2 regions of the Metabacillus sp. SLBN-84 genome follow, and region 2 is predicted to be linked to the other one. Evidence: predicted binding sites of a transcription regulator. Region 2 holds the regulator's gene; the other holds the start of a gene.
The links. Region 2 encodes CtsR, which represses protease genes until heat stress. Its sites were predicted from a motif close to ATGGTCAATAAAGGTCAAACA; they were not measured.
Positions count from the first base shown of each region.

Region 1 (4,425 bases), on a different contig from region 2:
GCCTGCTGAACGTTTCCGGTCCGACAATCCCGTCAACGAGGATGCGCTGCTCCTGCTGAAATTGCCTCACCGCAGCCTCTGTTTCAGCTCCAAACGTTCCGTCTGCCCCGAATCTCGGAAGTGAGTATCCAAGGGAAATCAGCTTTTTCTGCAAAAATTGCACATCCGATCCCGAATCCCCGCTTCTCAGCACAGTCGTATCAATCTCACTGCCTGTTTCACGCTCGGGCGGCTGAACCCTGATTGGAGGAGACGTGCTGCTTTCCCACGAATTATAGTACGCACGGACATCTCTTAAAAACTGGGCAAACGTTACGCCGTTTGGAACAAGCCAGCTTTCAGGATCTGAACGTCTTCTCGGATCAAGTGTGCTGTGCGCGACAATTTTAGAAGAAGGATCAAGATTAAACCTCCGGCAAAGATAGGCATGGTACCAGACATAACGGTCATACGCTTCGCGGAAAACCCCCGTGCGGCACAGCTCCACTCCAATTGCAGCATTATTCGCATCAGCCCCGAACAGCCGGTTGTCCTCGGGATTTGTATATAAATTATGATAGGCTCTCTCATTTAGAGGGATAATCTCAAGAATTTTTCCGTCATCTATAAATGTATGGGCAGACGCACTCGGCTGTGAATTATTAAAATAGGAAAAATGGTCATCTGCATCAGCAGAGTTATTGGCGGTCTCATGTGCAACAATGAAGAGAGGGCCGGTTAAACTAGTTCCCGGTCTCGCATTTCCAATTCGAATATAGCGTTGTTCAATCTGATATTTATCCGAAACACTCACTATTATCACTCCTTTATATAGTAGATGATAGAGTGAGGAGTTTTGGAAAGGCACTTACCCTGATGCATGAGCCTGTTTCCTTGAAAGTCTAGCAGTTTCGACTGATCGTTCTTTGAAAAAATGAAAAAGAGCTGCTTCCCTAAGGAAACAGCTCTCTATCATTTAGACGCGCTCGAGAGGATTCGAACCTCCGACAGACGTGGTACCGGAAACCACCGCTCTATCCAACTGAGCTACGAGCGCACGTATTGGCCAGTAGCGCTATTATACGACAAAACCTTTGCCTGTTTCAAGCGTTATTTTTCTTTGTGTCCAGAAAGCGCTATATTTTATGCACTTCCAAAATATACAGGCGGGCAGATTCTATTGTATGATTAGAAATACAGGCTTTACAACAGCGGCAGAACGGGTAAAGGGTTTATAACAGCAACAACAGAATAAAGGAGATAAAACATAATGACAGACCGCTATTCAATAAATGTAAACGGTTCTTCCTTTGATTGGGATTTATCACAGGCAGCCTACCAATTTGAAGGAGATGAAGTCGTATTATTCTGGATCAATACGGCATTTAAAACATTTCTTGATTCAATTGAAGAAATTTCCGGGGAACAAGCAGCAAGAGTTGTACTTGAAACTGCAGGGTACCGTACAGGAGAAATTGTCAGCGACTTTTATAAGCGATCCATCGGAAAAACAGAGGATATCTTAAAGAGCCTGCCGAATACATATGTTACAGCCGGCTGGGGTAAAACCGCGATCGATGTTCTGTCCTATGACGACTGCAGAGCTGTAGTGAGGATCGAAAATGGCTGGGAGTATAAGGTGAACAAAGCTCAGGGCAAGACGGTGGAGGGTTCGTTCCTGGCCGGTCACTGGGCCGGCGTCCTAAGCGGACTGTTCGGGAAAACCGTCTGGTACAGAGTGGTGAAAAGCCAGACAAGCGGAGATCCATATTCAGAATTTGAATTTTCGCCTTCCGGAATCACTCCCCAGCGAAATATCCGCTCACTGATTCAGGAGCAGGAAAGGGCTGACATGATTGCACTGGAACAAAGTGTTGCTAAGCGGACAGCCGATCTTGTTGATTTGGTAAAGGAAATTTCTTCTCCAATCATCCCAGTTCTTGACAACATCATCGTCCTTGCGATGATCGGAAGATACGACGAAGCGAGAGCTGAGGAGCTTTTAACAAAAACGCTCTCTAACCTGCCCGAGTATAAAGCGAGGTTTCTTATTCTCGATCTGACAGCTATTTCACAAGTGGACGAGTTTACAATCGACTTGCTTCAAAAGCTTGTTCAGGCTTCTGCGCTTCTTGGAACTTCATGCATTCTAGTGGGCATTTCACCCGAACTCAGCATGAAAATCGTCAGCTCGCGGTATCAGATGCAGAACATTCCATGCCTCTCTACGCTTAAACACGGCATTCACTACGCCCTGGCACAGGAAGGACTGCATATCTCAAAAAAATAGCTCCTTCTTCTCCAATCGTTTGAAAAAAAGAAAAATTGGGTAACATGGTTACAGTTACTAGCTCTGACATATACATAAGAGGTGCCTTAAAGATGCTCAGGCGGCAGCGTTTCGTTTGACCTTTATTGACCTTAGTTGTATGATGAGAGTACATAAATTTACCTTTACTTTAAAGGAGGAAATACGATGAATTTAATTCCTACAGTTATTGAACAGACAAACCGCGGTGAACGTGCATATGATATTTACTCACGTCTTTTAAAAGACCGCATCATCATGCTTGGAAGCGGAATTGATGATAACGTTGCAAACTCAATCGTTTCTCAGCTTTTATTCTTAGAAGCAGAAGATCCGGAAAAAGACATTTCCATCTACATCAACAGCCCAGGCGGATCCATCACTGCCGGTATGGCCATTTACGATACAATGCAGTTCATCAAGCCGCAAGTATCAACAATCTGCATCGGTATGGCAGCTTCTATGGGAGCATTCCTTCTTGCAGCAGGCGCCAAAGGCAAGCGTTATGCCCTTCCAAACTCTGAAGTCATGATCCATCAGCCTCTTGGAGGAGCGCAAGGCCAGGCTACGGAAATTGAGATTGCTGCAAAACGCATCCTTTTCCTTCGCGACAAGCTTAATCAAATCCTTGCAGACCGCACAGGCCAGCCGATTGAAGTCATCGCGCGCGACACAGACCGCGACAACTTCATGACAGCAGAGCGTGCACTTGAGTACGGCCTGATTGACAAAGTCATGGACCGCAATACGTTAGCAGACAAAAAATAAAAAGTGCAAAAAGAACGGCATTGTGCCGTTCTTTTTTATTTGGATTTAACAGCCATACGAATACCAATTACCTCTTTTTCTAGCAAGATCTTGGGTATTTGGCAGTTGATTTGGTGCACTGGACTTGGTCAGGCAGCTAAACAGGTACCTGCGCAGTCCCGATTAACAGAGATCAGTGTGTTACTTCCAAAAATGAGTGGAATACAACCAACTTCGCGCATTTTACAAACAACTTTGATTGCGTATCTACCAACTCTTTCTGATTTACTACCAGCTCCCCGTTCAAAGGCAAATTACTTCATTTTCCAGCAAGATCTTGGGCATTTGGCAGTTGATTTGGTGCACTGGACTTGGTCAGGCAGATAAATCAGGCACCTGCTCAGTCCCGATTCATAGAAATAATTGCATTACATCCAACAATGAGTGCAATACTTCCAACTTTAATCATTTTACAACCAACTTTGTATGCGTATCTACCAACTTTCCCTAATTTACGACCAACTCCCCATACAGGCGCAAACTACCTCTTTTTCTAGTAAGATCTTGGCCATTCGGCAGTTGATTTGCTGCACCGGACCATTACAGGCAACCGCCGGTAAACTTGCGCCATAAAAAAAAACGGCCCAAAGGCCGTTTTAAGCTTCCTGCTTTACGTATTCCGTTAAAACTTCAAGTGCTTCGTTTTCGTCGTGGCCTTCTGCAATCAGTGTGACGGTTGATCCTGAGCTGATGGCAAGGCTCATGAGCCCCATGATGCTTTTTGCGTTAACCTTTTTTCCATCTTTCTCAAGGAAGATATCTGATGCGTACCTGTTGGCCTCTTGTACAAATAACGCTGCGGGACGTGCTTGTAAGCCTGTTTTCAAACGAACTTCGACCTGTTTTTGAGCCATGTAAATCCCCTCTGCTTTCCCCTTTTTATTTGATTGTTACCGGCTGGCCGTTTCTAAGCTGTTCTGCAATTTCGTCCAATTTTCTCAGGCGGTGGTTTATGCCTGATTTGCTGATTTTGCCGCTCGATACCATTTCTCCGAGCTCTTTCAGCGTGACATCCTGATACTCTACCCGCAGTCTTGCAATTTCGCTTAATTTATCAGGCAGAGCTTCAAGACCCATTTTTTCATCAATGTATTTAATATTTTCAACCTGGCGGATCGCAGCGCCAATTGTTTTATTTAAGTTAGCGGTTTCACAATTGACGAGCCTGTTTACGGAGTTTCTCATATCTCTCACGATGCGTACATCCTCAAAGCGCAGCAGCGCCTGATGGCCTCCAATGATACTTAACAACTCGGAGATTTTTTCCGCTTCCTTGAGATAAGTGATATACCCCTTTTTCCGCTCAAGTGTTTTGCTGTTCAGGTTAAAAA
Region 1 covers NZ_JBRJIP010000001.1:558,175-562,599, reverse strand. Annotated here, with positions in the region: gene RKD52_RS02735 (peptidoglycan-binding domain-containing protein) at 1-193, opposite strand, end outside; partial or broken gene RKD52_RS02730 (peptidoglycan recognition protein family protein) at 266-793, opposite strand; tRNA gene RKD52_RS02725 (tRNA-Arg) at 961-1,036, opposite strand; gene RKD52_RS02720 (STAS domain-containing protein) at 1,250-2,269, shown strand; gene clpP (ATP-dependent Clp endopeptidase proteolytic subunit ClpP) at 2,456-3,055, shown strand; gene RKD52_RS02710 (HPr family phosphocarrier protein) at 3,691-3,948, opposite strand; gene whiA (DNA-binding protein WhiA) at 3,974-4,425, opposite strand, start outside.
Region 1: the regulator CtsR is predicted to act here: its motif matches at 2,382-2,402, upstream of clpP (ATP-dependent Clp endopeptidase proteolytic subunit ClpP).

Region 2 (4,425 bases):
GCTGGTGTACCAGTTGTCTTGCCAAAGGCATCGCTGGGTAGCTATGTGCGGAAGGGATAAGTGCTGAAAGCATCTAAGCATGAAGCCCCCCTCAAGATGAGATTTCCCATCACATTTGTGAGTAAGAACCCTGAAAGATGATCAGGTTGATAGGTCTGAGGTGGAAGCGCGGTGACGTGTGGAGCTGACAGATACTAATCGTTCGAGGACTTAACCACAGTCTAACTAAGCGTAAATTGCACGTGAATCTTGTTATCAAACGTTACTCAGTTTTGAAAGAATAACTCTTTCAACCAATTGCATATTGTCTGGTGATGATGGCAAAGAGGTCACACCCGTTCCCATGCCGAACACGGAAGTTAAGCTCTTTAGCGCCGATGGTAGTTGGGGGTTTCCCCCTGTGAGAGTAGGACGTTGCCAGGCACGCAGAAAAGAGGACAGCAGAGATGCTGTTCTTTTTTGTTGTTCGGAAAAGAATAGGATGTAAGTAAATTTAACCTGGGCAAGGGTATTTGCGCCAGAAATAATGAGTGATGGTAATCAATCACCTGAATCGTACCCTGCTAAACCGTAAAACGATATCAAAGGGTAAGCAAACATCCGAATCGTACCCTCTAAAACTGTAAAACGATATCAGAGGGTAAGCAAAGTCTCGAATCGTACCCTGCTAAACCGTAAAACGATATCAAAGGGTAAGCAAACATCCGAATCGTACCCTGTAAAACTGTAAAACGATATTAGAGGGTAAGCAAACACTCGAATCGTACCCTGTAAAACCGTAAAACGATATCAGAGGGTAAGCAAACACTCGAATCGTATCCTGTAAAACCGTAAAACGATATCAGAGGGTAAGCAAACACCCAAATCATACCCAATAAAACAAAATGATTTCGGAGGGTAAGCAAAAGCCCCGATCACATACCCTCCAAAACCGAAAAACAATCTCACAGGGCAAGCATGCACCTGGATACCATAGCAATTCCCGCCGAACTCTTATCCACCCAATCCAAGCATGCCTTGCCGCATGAACTTTTATTCTTATGCAGAAAAGCTGCGTTTAATGGATCCCGGTCAGAAAAACAGCTCATTATTACCGATTGTTGACGTATACATAAAGTATTATCCTTCCTCCACCTTCCTTTCATTACTCTTCCCATTTAAAATAATACGGCAAATTCTGTTTAAAAACGTTTCACTGCCGTTAATAATGGAAATAGATAGATGAGCAGTTATGAGTTGAAAAAAAGGTTCGTTCGTTTTATATTAGTGTTAAAGTCAAATATAGTCAAAGTCAAGTTAGGGGGAGGCGGAGTGCGGAACATCTCGGATGTCATTGAACAGTATTTGAAGCAGGTGCTTACGACAAGCGGCAAGGAGATCGTCGAAATCAAAAGAAGCGAAATTGCGGATAAGTTTCAGTGTGTGCCCTCACAAATCAATTATGTCATCAATACCCGTTTTACGATTGAAAGAGGATATATCGTAGAGAGCAAAAGGGGAGGCGGCGGCTACATTCGGATTATAAAGGTAAAGTCGAATGATGCTGCGCATTTAATTGATCAGATCATGGGCATTATTGACAGGCGGATCTCGCAGTCATCTGCTGAAGATCTCATATTAAGGCTTGTAAGTGAAGATGTCATTTCAGAACGGGAAGCAAAAATCATGCTGAGTGTGATTGACAGGTCCGTTTTATATATTGAACTGCCGCACAGGGATGAATTGCGGGCAAGAATGATAAAGGCCATGCTGACTTCCTTGAAATACCGATGAGAGCAGGTGACAGACTTGATATGCCAGGAATGCAATGAGAGACCGGCAACATTTCATTTTACGAAGGTTGTGAACGGCGAAAAAACTGAGGTTCATATTTGTGATAAATGTGCTCAGAACAACAGTTCCATATTCATTGACAGCAGCAAAGGATTTTCTATTAATAACCTGCTGGCAGGCCTTTTGAACATGGATTCATCCGTTTCCGCGTCAAAGCAGGATGTTTTTAAAAAAAATGAAGTTCTGCAGTGTCCCGGCTGCGAGATGACGTTTCAGCAGTTTACAAAAGTGGGACGGTTCGGATGTTCCGAGTGCTACCGGACGTTTAAAGATCAAATTAACCCGATTCTGAGAAGAGTCCACAGCGGCAATACGGTGCATGCTGGAAAGATTCCAGAGCGAATTGGCGGTAGCATTCACATCCGCAAACGAATAGAGTTATTAAAACAGAATCTAAAAGAGCAAATTCAGCAGGAAGAGTTTGAAAAGGCTGCTGAAATCCGGGATGAGATCCGTTCGCTTGAACTTTCGTTAAAAAGTTCCAGAGGAGGTGAATCCTGATATGTCGCTTCAGCAGTTTATTAACCAGGCGATGAGTGCCTGGATGAGCAAGGATGGGCCTGATTCAGACATTGTTCTCAGCAGCCGTGTCAGACTGGCAAGAAACATTGAGAAGTACAGGTTTCCGACTTTTGCTTCGAATGAAGAGCTGCAGGATATTCTCTCTCTTTTTGAAGAGACGTTTGCGGATAAGAGCGTAGATGAGATCGGCAAGCTTGAAATGCTCCGCATGGATGATTTGCAGCCTATTCAGAAAAGGGTGCTCGTTGAGAAGCATTTAATCAGTCCGAATTTAGCAGAGGATTCTTCGTTCGGCGCATGTTTGCTGTCTGAGAATGAAGAGGTCAGCATCATGCTGAATGAAGAGGATCATATTCGCATTCAGTGTCTGTATCCCGGTCTGCAGCTGAAAGAAGCTTTAAAAGCAGCGAGCAGGCTTGATGACTGGATGGAAGGTTCGGTTGATTATGCGTTTGATGAACAAAGAGGATACTTAACCAGCTGCCCGACAAATGTGGGAACAGGGCTGAGGGCATCGGTGATGATGCACTTGCCGGCTCTTGTGCTCACACAGCAGATGAACAGAATTATTCCGGCTATTAATCAATTAGGTCTGGTTGTTAGAGGAATTTATGGGGAAGGCAGCGAAGCATTAGGTAACATCTTTCAGATTTCCAATCAGATTACTCTCGGCAAGTCTGAGGATGATATTGCAGAAGATCTGCTGAGTGTGGTGCACCAGCTGATTGAAAAAGAGCGCTCTGCACGGGAAGCTTTATATAAAACGTCGCAGGTGCCGCTTGAGGACCGTGTGTTCAGATCTCTGGGCACGCTGACATACAGCAGGATCATTGAATCCAAAGAAGCAGCAAAATGTTTATCAGATGTGAGACTGGGAATTGATTTAAATATCATCAAAGATATTTCCAGAAATATTTTAAATGAGCTGATGATCCTGACTCAGCCGGGATTTCTCCAGCAGTATTCCGGAGGAGCATTGCGCCCGGATGAACGGGACATAAGAAGAGCTTCATTAATCAGAGAAAGACTAAACCTTGAAATGGTCAGAAGGATGGAGGATGATGAAGGATGATGTTTGGAAGATTTACTGAACGCGCTCAGAAGGTTCTTGCATTAGCACAAGAGGAAGCTGTCCGTCTTGGACATAACAATATCGGCACAGAGCATATTCTTCTCGGTCTTGTAAGAGAAGGTGAGGGCATCGCTGCAAAAGCGCTGACAGCTCTTGGCCTTGGATCAGATAAAATTCAAAAAGAAGTGGAGAGCCTCATCGGCAGAGGACAGGAAATTTCACAGACGATACACTACACTCCCCGAGCTAAAAAGGTGATTGAGCTTTCCATGGATGAAGCTAGAAAGCTAGGCCATTCATACGTGGGCACAGAGCATATTCTTTTAGGTCTTATCCGCGAAGGAGAAGGTGTGGCTGCACGGGTGCTTAATAACCTCGGTGTAAGCTTAAATAAAGCACGCCAGCAAGTCCTCCAGCTGCTTGGCAGCAATGAGTCCGGCTCTGGCCACCAGAGCGGTTCGATGAACAATGCCAATACGCCGACCCTGGACAGTCTGGCACGCGATTTGACGGCCATTGCACGCGAAGGCAGTCTTGACCCTGTCATTGGGCGAAGCAAAGAAATCCAAAGGGTCATTGAAGTCCTAAGTCGCAGAACGAAAAACAATCCTGTTTTAATCGGGGAGCCTGGTGTCGGTAAAACGGCAATCGCAGAAGGCCTTGCCCAGCAGATTGTGAACAACGAAGTACCTGAGATCCTCCGTGACAAGCGTGTTATGACACTTGATATGGGAACTGTTGTAGCCGGCACGAAATACCGCGGTGAATTTGAAGACCGTCTGAAAAAGGTGATGGATGAAATTCGCCAGGCAGGAAACATTATCCTGTTTATCGACGAACTTCATACACTGATCGGTGCAGGAGGCGCTGAGGGGGCAATTGATGCTTCCAATATTCTTAAGCCGTCGCTTGCACGTGGAGAACTTCAGTGCATCGGGGCCACTACGCTTGATGAGTACCGCAAATATATTGAAAAGGATGCAGCGCTCGAACGCCGT
Region 2 covers NZ_JBRJIP010000003.1:8,764-13,188, forward strand. Annotated here, with positions in the region: rRNA gene RKD52_RS20280 (23S ribosomal RNA) at 1-218, shown strand, start outside; rRNA gene rrf (5S ribosomal RNA) at 308-423, shown strand; gene RKD52_RS20290 (CtsR family transcriptional regulator) at 1,312-1,773, shown strand; gene RKD52_RS20295 (UvrB/UvrC motif-containing protein) at 1,789-2,334, shown strand; gene RKD52_RS20300 (protein arginine kinase) at 2,336-3,427, shown strand; gene clpC (ATP-dependent protease ATP-binding subunit ClpC) at 3,424-4,425, shown strand, end outside.